DNA from 2 places in the Tibeticola sp. genome. Region 1 is predicted to be linked to the other one. Evidence: predicted binding sites of a transcription regulator. Region 1 holds the regulator's gene; the other holds the start of a gene.
What was found. Region 1 encodes HrcA, which represses chaperone genes, less so after heat shock. Its sites were predicted from a motif close to TTAGCACTCNNNNNNNNNGAGTGCTAA; they were not measured.

Region 1 (7,674 bases):
CGTTGGCTGGCGATTGTCGGGCCTATGCTTCCGGGGAGCCCGAGCGGCTGCCGATGCGCCGTCTGGCACTGGCGCGGCAGAGTCGGCAGCTTTGGTTGCTGTGGCTGGAGCGCCCAGACGGTGCCACCCTGTTGCAGCGCCGACCCGCGCGCGGGATTTGGGGCGGGCTGCATTGCTTGCCGGCGTTTGACTCCCTCGACGCGCTGCGCGACGCGGTGCACCGCGGCTGGGGTTTGACCGGTGCCGGGCAGACCGAATCGCCGCGGGTGCACCGACTCACGCATCTCGACTTGACGCTGCAGCCGGTGCGCTGGTGTTTGGATCCGCCGGGCGCGCCTCAGTTTCTGGATGGCGCCGACTGGTATTTGCCCGCGCAATGGGAGCGTTTGGGCTTACCCGCACCGATCCGGGTCTGGCTTCAAGATTCAGCCCGGAGCCGCAGCGTCGATCTCGCGATGCCGCACGAGCGTCGGCCAGCGGCCGCGATACCGTAGCGCCAAGCGCTCGACCAAATAGACCGAGCGGTGTTGTCCACCGGTGCAGCCGATGGCGACGGTGACATAGCTGCGGTGGCTGTCGCTCAAGGGTTCGAGCCAAGCGTCGAGGAAGCGGGTGATGTCGCGTTCCATCGCCGCCACAGACTCTTTTTGTGCCAGGAATTCGGCAACGGCTGCGTCTTTGCCGGTCAGTGGCTTGAGCTCCGGCTCGTAATGCGGGTTGGGCAGCATGCGCACGTCGAAGACGTAATCCGCATCGACTGGAACCCCGCGCTTGAAGGCAAAGGACTCGAACACGAGCGTCAGCAAGGTGGCGGGGGCGGCGACCAGGTCGCGCACGTAGCTGCGCAATTGCGCAGCGCGCATCAGGCTGGTGTCGATGACGGGCGCGATTTCGCGCAGATCGGTCAGCAACCGGCGTTCGAGCTCGATGGCTTCGACCAGGGCCCGGTGTTGGTCGGCGATCTCCGGCTTGGACAGCGGGTGGCGGCGGCGGGTTTCGGAATAACGCCGAACGAGGGTGTCGGTGGTGGCGTCGAGGAACAGCGGCTGCACGTTCAGCCCCTGTGCGCGCAGGCGTGAGAGTTCATCGGGAACGACCGAGAGGGAGTCCGCGCTACGCGCATCGATGGCGATGGCAACCCGGCTCGCCGCGTGGCGTTGCTCCAGGGCGATGAAAGGGCCGATCAGCTCCGGCGGCAGGTTGTCGACGCAGAAATACCCAGCGTCCTCGAGTGCATGTAGCGCCACCGACTTTCCGGAGCCAGACAGACCCGTGATCAAGACCAGGTTCAACGGGGGGGGCGCTGGTTTCGTCGAGGCGTCCGGCGAATCCGCGGTGGGTGTAGCCGCTGCGGGTGTGTCAGGCGAAGGCTGCGCAGGGTCATTTCCTTGCGGCGGGACGCCCGAGTGTTCGAGGGACCGACTGGGTGCGGCGCTCATGGTGCGGTCACTTCGGCGCGTGCGGCCCGCTCCAGCAGGTCTTGCGCATGGGCGATCGAGGTGCGACTGCCCGCGTCCGAGCCCAACATGCGCGCGACTTCCTCGACCCGCTGTGTGGCGTTGAGCGCCTCGACGGAGCTGATCGTGCGGCCGTCCGCGCCAGAGCGCTTGGCGACACGGAGGTGATGGTGGGCATGGGCGGCCACTTGCGGCAGGTGCGTGACCGCCAGCACTTGCCGGTGTCGACCGAGGGTTTGCATCAGGCGCCCGACGGCGTCACCCACGACCCCACCGATGCCCGCGTCGATTTCGTCGAAGATCAGCGTGGGCGCAGCGCCCAGTTCGCTCGTGGTGACGGCGATGGCGAGCGAGAGCCGCGAGAGTTCACCGCCAGAGGCGACCTTGGCGACCGGCTTGGGCGCACTGCCGGCATGGCCCGCGACGAGGAAGACGACATCGTCGATACCGGAGCTGGCGGGCGTCTCGAGGGGGCGGATCTCAACCTCGAAGCGGCCGCCTTCCATGCCGAGGGATTGCATCCGGCGGGTGACTTGTTCGGCAAGACGGGGCGCGGCGGCACGACGCTGCTGGGAGAGTTGCAGTGCGGCTTCCTGGTAGGCCGCCGCGGCCGCACGCTCGGCCTTGCGAAGCGCATCGAGGTCGGACGCGGCCTCGAGTTCGGCGCGCTCTTGGAGCCAGCGCGTGCGCAGCGCCGGCAGGTCCTCAGGGGGGGACTTGTAGCGGCGGGCCAGCGACAACCAGAGTGCGAGTCGGGCATCGAGCAACGCGAGTCGCTCGGGGTCGACGCTGGTCTTGCGCAGGTAGCCGTTGAGGCTGTGCAGCGCGTCCTCGGCCTGGGCGAGTGCCTGGGCGAGGATGTCGGCGATCGCCGCAAATTCGGGCTCGATCGATGCTTGTTCCAGGAGCGCATGATGCGCCCGAGCCAGCGAGTCGATGGCGCCGGGCACGTCGTCTTCGGGCGCGAGGCTCTGCGCCGCCAAGGCCGCCGCATCGATGAGCGCCTGGGCATGGGCGAGCCGGCTGTGGCTCGCGTTGAGTTCCGACCACTCGTCTTCGCCCGGCGCGAGTCGCTCGATTTCGCTCAGTTGCCAGTCGAGACGCTCTCGTTCGCGGGCGAGCGTCTCCTGTGCGGACTCGGCGCTTGCCAGTGCGCGTTGGGCGCTTTGCCATTGTTGCCAGCGGTCAGCGACCTGGGCGGTGTCGGCTCCGGCGTAGGCGTCGAGCAGCGCACGGATGGCGCTGGCGCGGGTCAGGCTTTGCCAGGCGTGCTGACCATGAATGTCGATCAGGGATTCGCCGAGGGCGCGCAGCTGGCTGGTGGTGGCGGGTGTGCCATTGATCCAGGCGCGACTGCGTCCTTGCCGATCGATGGTGCGCCGAAGGAGGATGGCGTCGTCGGCATCGAAGCCGTTGTCGCTCAACCAGGCCGCCAGAGCGGGGGTCGAGTCGAATTCGGCGCTGAGTTCGGCGCGATCTGCACCTTCGCGGAGGACCGATGCGTCGGCGCGGTCGCCGAGCAGCAGCTGCAGCGCGTCGATCAGGATGGATTTGCCCGCGCCCGTTTCTCCCGTCAGGGCCGTGAAGCCCGCCTCGAACTCGAGGGCGGCCTCCTCGACGATGACGAAGTTGCGCAGATGAATGCTTCGGAGAGCCACGTTCAGGAACCCCCTTCGTTCCAGTGCAGCTTGCGCCGCAGGGTGTCGAAGTAGCTCCAGCCGCGAGGATGAAGGAAGCGCACGCGGTATTCGGAGCGTTGAACGGTGATGCGGTCGCCATGCAGCAGCGAGGCCAGGGACTGCATGTCGAAATTGGCGCTGGCGTCCCGACCGGAGACGATTTCGATGGCGACCTCCTGGTCGTCGGGCAGTACGATGGGCCGGTTGGAGAGGGTGTGCGGCGCAATCGGCACCAGCACCCAGCCCGCGATCGACGGGTGCAGCAGCGGTCCGCCGGCGGAGAGCGCGTAGGCGGTGGCGCCCGTCGGGGTTGCGATGATGAGCCCGTCGGCCCGTTGGTTGGCGACGAAACGGCCGCCCACTTCGACGCGCAGCTCCACCATGCCGGAGACCGAGCCGCGGTGCACGACGACGTCGTTCATGGCCTGGGCTTCGAACACGCACAGGCCATCGCGCAGCACACGAGCTTGCATGAGGGCGCGCGGATCTTCCTCGAACTCCCCCCGTAGCATGGGCCCGAGCACCTCACGGAAATTCGACAGCGCAATATCGGTGATGAAGCCCAGTCGCCCGTGGTTGATCCCGACCAAAGGGGTGCCGTAGCGCGCGAGCTGGCGCCCAATGCCGAGCATGGTGCCATCGCCCCCGACGACCAAGCCCAGGTCGCACTGGCGGCCGATTTCGGAGACGTCGAGGGCTGCATAGCCGCTCAAGCCCGAGTGCGTCGCAGTCTGGTGCTCGAGCGAAACTTCGCACCCGTTTTCATGCAGGAAGTGGGCAATCGCTTCCAGGGCCGATCGCAGCGATCCGGCCTGAGCCCCGGACGGGCCCGTGGCCTGATATTTGCCGATGAGCGCGACATGGTGGAAGATAGATCGCATGTGGCAAATTACATCATCAAATTCATCGGGCTCAGAGACTCATGCTGGGTGAAACCATTCCACAACTCGACGAGCGCGCCAAGATTTTGCTGCGCACGCTGGTCGAGCGTTACATCGCCGAAGGACAGCCGGTCGGATCGCGGACCCTTTCCAAGGCCAGCGGTTTGGAGCTCTCGGCGGCCACGATCCGCAACGTCATGGCCGACCTCGAGGAACTCGGCCTCATCGCGAGTCCGCACACCTCGGCGGGGCGGGTACCAACGGCCAAAGGGTACCGGTTTTTCGTCGACACCTTGTTGACGGTCAGGCGCAGCGCGCTCAGTCTGCCGGCTGCCGAGCTCGAGTCGCGCCTCATCCCGGACCAGCCGCAGAAGGTGATTTCCAACGCGGCGCATCTGCTGTCCAACCTGTCGCATTTCGTGGGTGTGGTCATGGCGCCGCGTCGGCCATCGGTCTTTAGGCATATCGAGTTTCTTCGGCTCTCCGCGCAGCGCTTGCTCGTGATCATCGTGTCGCCCGAGGGAGATGTGCAAAACCGCGTCATCAGCACTCAGACCGATTTCACGACCTCGCAGCTCACCGAGGCATCGAATTACCTCAATGCCAATTACGCTGGCATGGCGCTCGAGCAGGTGCGCGAGAAGCTCAAAGATGAGGTGCGGACCTTGCAGGGTGAAATCGCCGCGTTGATGCAAGCCGCCGTGCAGGTCGGCAGCGAAGCGCTCAATGACGCCCAGGAGGCGGTCGTCATCGCCGGCGAACGCAACCTCTTGTCCGTGGACGACTTTTCGAGTGACCTCGATCAGCTTCGGCGCGCATTCGATCTGTTCGAGCAGAAGACCCAACTCATGCGTTTGCTCGACGTGAGCAGCCAGGCCGATGGCATTCGGATCTTCATCGGGGGAGAGAGCCAGATGGTGCCGGTGGAGGAGCTTTCGATCGTCAGCGCTCCGTACGAGGTCGATGGCTCGGTCGTCGGAACGCTCGGCGTGATCGGGCCGACCCGCATGCCCTACGACCGCATGATCCAGATCGTCGACATCACGTCCCGTTTGCTCGGCCAGGCGCTGAGCCAGGCTGGCGATTGAGCGGCGAGCGAGCGTCGGGCGCCCGCCTACAATCGAACCCACGGGCCGTTAGCTCAGTTGGTCAGAGCAGGGGACTCATAATCCCTGGGTCGCAGGTTCGAGCCCTGCACGGCCTACCACTCTCCCCGCTTTCCGACGTGTCCTTGGGTCACGCGCCGAGCGACCGTGGCGCTGCTGGCGCCGCCAGGGCCGCCAGCGCCACCTCCCACCCTCCGCATGCGCCTCGACGACATTCTCTACACCCAGGGCTTTGGCACGCGCCGCATCTGTGCCGGGCTGATCCAGCATGGGTGGGTACGGGTGCCAGGAGTCGCGATGCCCGAGCCGGGCACGGAGCTCGACCCCGAGGGCTTGGTGTTCGAGGTGCAAGGGCAGCGCTGGGTCTACCGGGCGCGGGCTTACGTGCTGCTGCACAAGCCCGCGGGCTATGAGTGTTCGCACAAGCCCTCGGCTTGGCCGAGCATCTACACCCTGCTGCCCGCGCCGCTGCGCCAGCGGCCGGTCAAGGGGGCCGCGCTGCAGGGCGTACAGGCGGTCGGGCGGCTCGATCAGGACACCACCGGCGCGCTGCTGCTTTCCGATGACGGGCAGTTCATCCACCGCTTGAGTTCCCCGCGCCACCACGTGCCCAAGGTCTACGAGGTCACGGCCAAGCACCCGGTCGATGCGACGCAGGTGCAGCGCTTGCTCGCGGGCGTGGTGCTCGACGACGACCCGCAGCCGGTGCGCGCAGCGGCTTGCGAGGCGACCGGCACAAACACGCTGCGGCTCACGCTGACCGAGGGTAAGTACCACCAGGTCAAGCGCATGGTGGCGGCGGTCGGCAACCGGGTCGAGGCCTTGCACCGCTCGCGCATCGGGGATCTGGCACTGCCCGAGGACTTGCCACCCGGTCAGTGGCGCTGGCTCGACGCCGATGACCTGCGCCGGGTCGGTTATCTGGCACCTGGCGGAAAAAAGTAACAGGATCGCTGCTTGCCGGCGTCAAACGGTGTTTCGGTGCTCCTGAATTTAGAGCGATCATGGCAGCCCGCGGCGGGGATCGCCCATGGACGGCCGGCCGCGCGTCGCGGCGCCGATACACTATTCAGTTCCCCATGAAAGTGCCGATCTTGAAGTTCTTTGTGCTCCGTTTCTGGTTCGCGGGCCTGTTGCTGGCCGTTTCGGGCGTGGCCACCGCAGGCATGCCGCTGTTCGTCCTCAATTCACTCGACGGCACGGTGAGCGTCATCGATCCGGAGCAGGGCCGTGAGATCAAGCGCATCCCAACCGGCAAGGAGCCGCATCACATCTACCTGACGCCCGATGAAAAGTCGGTCATCGTGGCCAATGCGCTGGGTGATTCGCTGACCTTCATCGACCCGCGCACGGCTGAAGTGCAGCGCACCGTCACGGCCATTCTCGATCCTTACCACCTGCGCTTCTCGCCCGACATGAAATGGTTCGTGACCGCGGCGAACCGGCTCAACCATGTCGATATCTACCGCTGGAACGGCAGCGAACTCACGCTCGTCAAGCGGATCCCGACCGGCAAAACGCCCAGCCACCTCTGGATCGACAGCAAGAGCACCACGGTTTATTCGACCATGCAGGACAGCGACGAACTCGTGGCCATCGACCTTGCCACGCAGACGCTCAAATGGCGCATCAAGACTGGCGCCCTGCCGGCCGACGTGTTTGGCGTGCCGGGTGATCGGCTGCTGCTCGTGGGGCTGACCGGCGGCGATGGCGTGGAGGTCTACGACGTGAGCGGCCCGGCACCGCATCTGGTGAAAAAGCTGCTCACGGGGCTAGGCGCGCACTCGTTTCGCGCTGCGGGTGACGGCCGCCATGTCTTCGTGAGCAACCGCGTCGCCAACAGCATCAGCAAGATCGACTACCTGACGCTCGAGGTGGTGGACCGCTTCCCCGCACCCTCCGGCCCGGACGACATGGACATTTCGGCCGACGGCAAGCGGCTGTTCGTCACCTCGCGCTGGGCGAAGAAGCTCACCATCATCGACCTCGCGAGCCGCAAGGTGGTGCAGCAGATCCCCGTGGGCAAGTCGCCGCACGGTGTCTGGACGCTCGACCATGTGCCGCGGCAGTGAAGCGCCGACGGGTGGCGCCTCGGTGCCGCGCCGCTGGGCGCTGGCGCGCATCGGCGGGCTCTTTGCTTCACTTTCAATAGCGGCACCGCAGCATTTGGCGCTGGCAAACGGGATAAAAGCCTCAAAAAATGCCAGCGCAGCGGCCGCCGAGCCGATCTACCTCAGCTTCGACACCGGTCACATGGCCATTGCGCCCTTTGTGGCTGAGGTGTTGCGCCGTCAGGACGTGCGTGTGACGTTTTTCGCGGCCAACGAGCCCACGCAGGTCGGAGACGGTAGCCTCGGCGCGCATTGGGCTCCTTGGTGGGCCGAGCGCGGCCAAGAAGGCCATGCGTTCGCCTCGCACACCTACGACCACGCGTATTGGCGTGGGGACGTGCCGGACGGTGCGGGTGAGCCGCGGTTCCGTGTGCGCCCTACCGCCGGCCCCGAGGCCGGGCGCGAGCGCATCTGGACTGCGGACGCCTATCGGTCCAACA
Region 2 (7,674 bases), on a different contig from region 1:
GCTTCGGCGACCATGCACTCGGTGGTGAGCATCAGGCCGGCGACCGACGCGGCGTTTTGCAGCGCGGTGCGGGTGACCTTGGTCGGGTCCAGAATGCCCATTTCGAGCATGTCGCCATAGGTGTCGTTGGCGGCGTTGAAGCCGAAGTTGCCTTTGCCTTCGAGCACCTTGTTGATGACGACGCTGGGCTCGCCACCGGCGTTGGCCACGATTTCACGCAGCGGCTGCTCGATCGCGCGCAGCACGATCTTGATGCCGGCGTCCTGGTCGTGGTTGTCGCCCTTGATCTCGCCAGCGGCCTGACGGGCACGCAGCAGCGCGACGCCACCACCAGCGACGATGCCTTCTTCCACCGCAGCGCGGGTGGCGTGCAAGGCATCCTCGACGCGGGCTTTCTTCTCCTTCATCTCGACTTCGGTGGCGGCACCGACCTTGATGACGGCCACGCCGCCGGCGAGTTTGGCCACGCGCTCTTGCAGCTTCTCGCGGTCGTAGTCGCTCGTGGCTTCCTCGATCTGCACGCGGATCTGCTTGACGCGCGCTTCGATGTCGGCGGGGGAGCCAGCGCCATCGATGATGATGGTGTTTTCCTTGCTGACTTCGACGCGCTTGGCCTGGCCGAGGTCAGCCAGGGTGACCTTCTCGAGCGTGAGGCCCACTTCCTCGGCGATGACCTTGCCGCCCGTGAGGATGGCGATGTCTTCGAGCATGGCCTTGCGGCGGTCGCCAAAGCCCGGAGCCTTGACGGCGCAGACCTTCAGGATGCCGCGGATGGTGTTGACCACCAGCGTGGCCAGGGCTTCACCTTCGACGTCCTCGGCAATGATGAGCAGCGGACGGCCGGCCTTGGCCACGGCTTCGAGCGTGGGCAGCAGGTCGCGGATGTTGCTGATCTTCTTGTCGTAGAGCAGCACGAAGGGGTTTTCGAGGATTGCGGCCTGCTTGTCCGGGTTGTTGATGAAGTAGGGCGACAGGTAGCCGCGGTCGAACTGCATGCCCTCGACCACTTCCAGCTCGTTTTGCAGCGATTTGCCGTCTTCGACGGTGATCACACCTTCTTTGCCGACTTTTTCCATCGCATCGGCGATGATCTGGCCGATCGAGCTATCGCTGTTGGCCGAGATCGAGCCGACCTGGGCGATTTCCTTGCTGGTCGTGGTGGGCTTGGATGCCTTCTTCAGCTCGGCGATCAGGGCGTCGACGGCCTTGTCGATGCCGCGCTTGAGGTCCATCGGGTTCATGCCCGCGGCCACGTACTTCATGCCTTCGCGCACGATGGCTTGCGCCAGCACGGTCGCGGTGGTGGTGCCGTCACCGGCGTTGTCGCTGGTCTTGGAAGCCACTTCCTTGACCATTTGCGCGCCCATGTTCTGGAGCTTGTCCTTGAGCTCGATTTCCTTGGCGACCGAGACACCGTCCTTGGTGACGGTGGGCGCGCCGAACGAGCGCTCGAGCACCACGTTGCGGCCTTTGGGGCCGAGCGTGACCTTGACCGCGTTGGCCAGGATGTTCACGCCTTCAACCATGCGGTGGCGTGCATCTGCACCGAAAATGACGTCTTTTGCTGCCATGTCTGTTTCTCCGTATTCAAAAAAGGGTAGGTTTCACACGCGAAGTGCGCTGGGCGGGATTCACTTCTCGACGACCGCGAACAGGTCGTCTTCCTTCATCACCAGCAGTTCTTCGCCATCGACCTTGACGGTCTGGCCGCTGTACTTGCCGAAGACCACGCGGTCGCCGACCTTGACCGTCAGGGGCTTGACTTCGCCCTTGTCGTTGGTGCGGCCCGGACCCACGGCAATCACTTCACCCTGATCGGGCTTTTCGGCCGCGTTGTCGGGAATGACGATGCCGGAGGCGGTCTTGGTTTCGCTTTCGACACGCTTGACGATCACGCGGTCAGCCAGAGGACGCAGTTTCATGAGATCTCCTATGGGTTAGATGGATGCACGTTGGATGGAGCGGGAAGCGTCGGCGGCTCAGGCTGCCGGCACTCCCTTCACTCTGCGGGCGCGAATGTTAGCACTCGCGCGAACCGAGTGCTAATGATACGGTCAAACCGCGTGCTTTCAAGGCCCCGCGCGGCATCCGGCCCGCGCGCGCTGTGTGCAACACTTCCACCTTCATGTCTGCCGATACCGATGCTTCCGATGCCCTCGCGCGCGACGCGCTCGCCGCGTTCGATGCCGTGCTGGCGGCGGGTGCGGGTGAGCTGCGCCCGCGTCCGGGCCAGCGCCGCATGGCCGAAGCCGTGGCGCAGACGTTTTGTGCTGTCACGCTGGGCAAGCCCGAGCAGACCGCCGGCGGTGGTGAGGCCGCGCCGCGCCGCGCGATTGCCGTCATCCAGGCGGGAACGGGCGTGGGCAAATCGCTCGCCTACAGCGCACCGGCGATTGCGCTGGCGCTTGCGCGCGGCACGCGGGTGCTGATTTCCACCGCCACGGTGGCGCTGCAGGAGCAGCTGGTGAACAAGGACCTGCCCCAGCTGGCCGCGCAAATGCCGCAGCCGTTTCGCTTTGCGCTCGCCAAGGGGCGCGGGCGCTATGTGTGCAAACTCAAGCTCAACCGTCTCAGCGGCGGCGAAGAGGTGGCGCTGTTCGACGAAGACGCCGAGCCCGACGAACCGCTCGACGCCGGCGCGGCCAGCCGCCACAGCGCGAGCGCGCGGCTGCAGTTCTACGCCAGCCTCACGCAGGCGCTGGCCTCCAAGCTCTGGGACGGCGACCGCGACAGCCTGCCCACGCCGCCCGAGGCGGACCTCTGGGCGCCGGTGGGCGCCGACGCGCGCAGCTGCACCGGGCGGCACTGCCCGCTGTTTGGTCAGTGCAGCTATTACGAGCGACGCAAGGAGCTCGTGGGCGCGCAGGTCATCGTGGCCAACCATGATCTGCTGCTGTCGTCGCTGGGCGCGCGGCTGCTGCCGGAGCTGGATCACTGCCTGCTCGTGCTCGACGAAGCGCACCACTTGCCCGCCACTGCGCTCGACCAGTTTTCGCACGCAATGGATCTTTCGCGCACGCTCTGGCTCGAGCGCCTGGCGACCCGCGTGGTGCGTACGGGCGGTTTGCTCGCGGTGTCGGAGGTCGTCGACGTGCCGCGGCTGGCTGGGCAAATCCGCCAGACGCTGGCCGATCTGGCGCGCCTGGCCATGGACGCCTGGGGCGACACGCTGCGCGCCGGCGGCGATGCTTTTGGGCCCGCGCGGGTGCGGCTGCCGCGCGGCGCGCTGCCCGAAGCCTTCGACGAGCCGCTGCAACTGCTGCAGGCTACGTCCGAAGCGCTGCTGGCCGCCGTGAGCGCCGTCGCGCGCGCGCTCAAGGCCGAGATCCGCGACAAGCCCGACGAGGCGCGGCGCCTGTCGGCGTTGTATGCGCAGATCGGCACGCTGGCGCCGCGCCTCGACGACGTGTATGCCACAGCCCGCGCCTTGCTCGCGCCGCCGGTCACCGCATGGCGCCCGAGCGACGCCGCGCCGGATGCGTCCGATGCGCCCCCGGGCGAGGTCGGCCTGCCGATGGCCAAATGGTTCAGCAGCAGCGTCGAAGGTGATTTCGTCGTGCTGCGCGCGCACGCCAGCCCCATCCTCAGCGGCGCGACCCTGCGCACGCACCTCTGGCCGCAGGTGCGCGGCGCGGTGCTGACCTCGGCCACGCTCACGAGCTGCGGGCAGTTCGACTTCTTCCTGCGCGAAAGCGGCCTCGCGGCCGACCCCGACGTGCGCGCGCTCGAGGTCGAAAGTCCGTTCGACTACGCAACCCAGGGGCGCTTCACCATCGTCGAAACCCGCGCCGACCCCAAAGACGCGGCCGCCTTCAATGCCGAACTGGCCGAGCGCCTCGTCGCCGATCTGGCCGCCGTCGAGCGCGGCGCGCTGGTGTTGTTCACCTCGCGCGAGCAGATGCGCGTGGCCGTGCAGGCGCTGCCGGCGGATCTGCGCGCGCGCGTGTGGGTGCAGACCGAATGGCCGCGCAGCGTGCTGCTGGCCCGCCACCGCGAGCGCGTGGCGGCCGGCGAGCCGTCGATCATTTTCGGCATGCAGTCCTTTGGCGAAGGCTTGGACCTGCCCGGCGCCTTGTGCGAGCACCTCTTCATCACCAAGCTGCCGTTTGCCAGCCCCGACGACCCGGTGGAGGAGGCGCGGGCCGAGTGGCTGCGCGCGGCCGGGCGCGACCCGTTCAACGAACTCGTCATCCCCGCCACCGCCATCCGCCTCGCCCAATGGGCCGGCCGCGCCATCCGCACCGAAACCGACCACGCTTACGTCACCTGCTACGACCGGCGCCTGACCCGCACGGGCTACGGCAAACGCCTGCTGCGCGGCCTGCCGGGTTTTCCGCTGGTGCGGCGCGACGTGGAGGGGCGGGAGACGGCGCTGGGGTAGGGCGCTGGGGTAGGGCGACCCTGAGCAAGCCCCTCGCGCGCGGGTTTGCGTTTCGGTCGAAGCGATCTATACTGTACAAACATACAGTTGATTTGTTTTTCGGCCCGCTTTTGACACCGTTTTCGCTTCCGCTCGTCCCATGGCCCTGGGCCGGCCGTTTTCAGGGCGGGCCGCAAGCGCGCCATTCTGCATATGCCTGCCGTTTCGCCTGTCCCGCCGACTTCGCGCCTGTCGACCCCGGTCCCTGGGAGCGAGGCGGGCCTGGCTGCGTCGGTGGATGGAGTGCAGGCCGCGCCGCAGGGTTGGCGGACGCGGCCCGATATTTGGCGCGCCGATGCCTTGGGTACGGCCCCTGTGCGGGTGTGTGCCACGGGGCACGCGGCGCTGGATGCGGTGCTGCCCGGTGGGGGGTGGCCGCTGGGGGCTTTGGTCGAGGTGCTGCAGCGCGCGCCCACGCAGGCGCTGTGGCGGCTGCTCGCGCCCGCGCTGTCGGCCCTCGACGGCGCGGTGGTGCTGGTGGGCGCGCCGCTGCCGCCGTTTGCGCCGGCGCTCGAGGCGCAGGGCATCGCGGCGCAGCGTTTGCTGTGGGTGCGTGCGCGCACGCCGGTCGAGCGTGCCTGGGCGGCCCGGCAGGCACTGGGCTGCGCCGAAGTGGGCGCGGTGTTGCTGTGGTTGCATGGGCCGCTGTTCGCAGGGGCGGCCGGTGACGGGGCTGCGGAGGACGCGATGCCGGTGCCGACACCGCCGTCGGCCTCACCCCAGCCGCCGCGTGCCCGCCGCGTTGCCGAACCACCGTCCGAGGCCCTGCTGCTGCGTCGCTTGCATCTGGCCGCGCAGGGCAGCGGCCGGCTGCTCGTCGCGCTGCGTCCCGAGGCGGCGCAGGCTGCGCCGAGCTGCGCGGTGCTGCGGCTGGCGGTGCAGGCCGAGGGCGACGAGCGGCTGCGCGTGCAACTGCTCAAGCGGCGCGGGCCGCCGCTGGCCGAGCCGCTGGGGCTGCCCCGCTTTCCGGCGCGCTTGCAGGCTTTGCTGGCGGCGCAACCGGTGTACCGGGCGCGGCTGCGCGCCGGGATGGCGCGCGGGGCCGTGACCGCTCCCACTCCTACTCCTGCTTGCGCTCCCATGCCGACACCCGCCGCTGCGCCGGCCACCGAGTCCTTGCCGGCGTCCGTGTCCGCGGGGCCGGGCGGGTCGCCGCAGCCGCTTGCCCTGGCATGAGGGTTGGCCATGACCCGACCGAGCGAGCATTGGCTGGCGCTGCGGCGGCCCGCCGCAGACGAGGCGGAGGCGTTGCCGGCTGGGGTCGACCGGTTGCTGGCTTGGCATGCGCTGCGCTTCACGCCGCGCGTGGCCTGGGTGGAGGATGCAGCGCCCAACCCGGCCACCGCTTCCCCGTCCACACCGGCGCCCACGCGCCGCCGCGCACAGGCCCGCTCGGGCGATGCGGCGGCGCGCACGCTGGTGTTGGAGATCGCCGCGAGCGAGCGGCTGTTTGGCGGCCGCGCCGCCTTGATTCGGCGGTTTTTTGAGGAAATTCCGCCGATTCCCGGCATGAAATGGGCGCAAGGCGCTACGGTTTGGATAGCGGTTGGGCGACTCGACATGCCGCCGATCGCTCCGGTGGACGAGGCGGGGTCGGCGCCGGCGATCGAGTGCGGCGCCCGCGTCGCGCCCGAGGCTTTGCCGCTGGCGGCGCTGGCGGCGGCGCGGCCGCATCTGGACACGCTGGCGCGGCTGGGCTGCCGCAGCTGGGGCGAACTGCGTGCTTTGCCCCGGGCGGCGCTGGCACGGCGCTTGGGGCCGGCTTTGCTCGAGGCGCTCGATCAGGCTTGGGGTTTGCGGCCGACGGTGCTGCCATGGCTGGTGCTGCCCGAGCGCTTCGACGAGGCGGTCGAACTGCCGTTTGCGCTCGAGTCGGCGCCGGCGCTGCTGGCCCACGCGCAGGGCCTGCTCGCGCAACTGCGGGCCTGGCTGTGCGCCCGCACGCAGGGGGTGTTGGCGCTCGAACTCATCTGGCAGCACGACCGCCGACGTGACGGCCCGGTGCAAGGCCGTCTGCCGCTGCGCACCGCCGAGCCGACCGCCGACCTCGAGCACATCGAGCGGCTGCTGGCCGAGCATCTGGCGCGCGTCGTCTGGCCTGCGCCGGTGCAGCGCGTGCGGTTGCGCGTGCGGAGAACCGCGCCGCTCTCCACGGCCAGCGAGAGCCTGTTGCCGCTGGCGGCGGGCGAGCGTGCCGACGCGCTGGCCTGGCACGCGCTGACCGAGCGCTTGTCCGCGCGGCTGGGCGCCGGTGCGGTGCTGCGCGTGCAGCGCGAGGCCGACCCCCGGCCCGAAGCCATGCAGCGCTGGGTGCCGGCCGATGCTTCTAAAAACAGAGCAATCAAAGTCCAGTTTTCGCTGGCCTACCCAGGAAAGACCGCCAAAAACGGCACGCCGGAATGCGGCTCGGCGATGCCGGCTGCGTTGCTGCCGTCCTGGCTGCTCGAGCGCCCGCTGCGGCTGGCGCTGCGCGGCGAGCGGCCGCTGTACCAGGGGGCGCTTGAGCTGCGCGTGGGGCCGCAGCGCATCGAGGCCTTGCGCTGGGACGCCGCAGCAGCCGCACCCGACCCGCAGGCCCTGGTGGCCCAGCGCGACTACTTCATCGCCGAGAGCCCCGGCGCTGGCCTGGTGTGGGTGTTCCGCGAGCGCCGCCGCCACCGCGCGCACACCGATGCCGACGCCGGTGAGCAAGCGCAGTGGTTTTTGCACGGGTTTTTCGGATGAGCCTCTGGGCACCCACCGACCCCCAGCCTTCGGCCTCGCGCCTGCACCCGCCGCTGCCCGGCTATGCCGAGCTGCATGCCCGCAGCGCCTTCAGCTTCGGGCTGGCAGCCTCGCAGCCCGAGGAGCTGGTTGCGCGGGCGCATGCGCTGGGCTACGCGGCGCTGGCGCTCACCGACGAGTGCAGCGTCTCGGGCCTGGTGCGGGCGCACACCGAGGCCAAGAAGCTTGGCTTGAAGCTGCTCTGCGGCGCCGAGTTCGTCCTCTCCGTCGAGGCGGCAGAGGCAGCAGGTTCCGCTCCGACCGCCGCCGCATTGCACCTCATCGTGCTCGCGCGCGACGCCGTGGGCTGGGCGGCGCTGTGCCGCTTCATCACCGATGCGCGCCGCGCCGTGCCCAAGGCAACGCTGCATCCGTTCCCGGGCGGCGCGGCGCGCGACGGACCGGTTCAGCCTTGCCCCAAGGGCCAGTACCGCGTGCGCTGGGCCGACGTGACGGCGGCGCGGCTGCCGCAGTGCGAGCTCATCCTCGCG

Region 2: the regulator HrcA is predicted to act here: its motif matches at 2,020-2,046, upstream of groES (co-chaperone GroES).

Annotation. Positions count from the first base shown of each region.
Region 1 is NZ_JAEMQB010000046.1:13,195-20,868, forward strand. Features, by position in the region: gene mutY (A/G-specific adenine glycosylase) at 1-494, shown strand, start outside; gene rapZ (RNase adapter RapZ) at 426-1,292, opposite strand; gene recN (DNA repair protein RecN) at 1,436-3,115, opposite strand; gene JHC36_RS02870 (NAD kinase) at 3,118-4,017, opposite strand; gene hrcA (heat-inducible transcriptional repressor HrcA) at 4,059-5,105, shown strand; tRNA gene JHC36_RS02880 (tRNA-Ile) at 5,148-5,224, shown strand; gene JHC36_RS02885 (pseudouridine synthase) at 5,322-6,068, shown strand; gene JHC36_RS02890 (YVTN family beta-propeller repeat protein) at 6,290-7,195, shown strand; gene JHC36_RS02895 (polysaccharide deacetylase family protein) at 7,272-7,674, shown strand, end outside.
Region 2 is NZ_JAEMQB010000010.1:6,164-13,837, reverse strand. Features, by position in the region: gene groL (chaperonin GroEL) at 1-1,571, opposite strand, end outside; gene groES (co-chaperone GroES) at 1,632-1,922, opposite strand; gene dinG (ATP-dependent DNA helicase DinG) at 2,126-4,381, shown strand; gene JHC36_RS00700 (hypothetical protein) at 4,574-5,596, shown strand; gene JHC36_RS00695 (DNA polymerase Y subunit UmuC family protein) at 5,606-7,144, shown strand; gene JHC36_RS00690 (error-prone DNA polymerase) at 7,141-7,674, shown strand, end outside.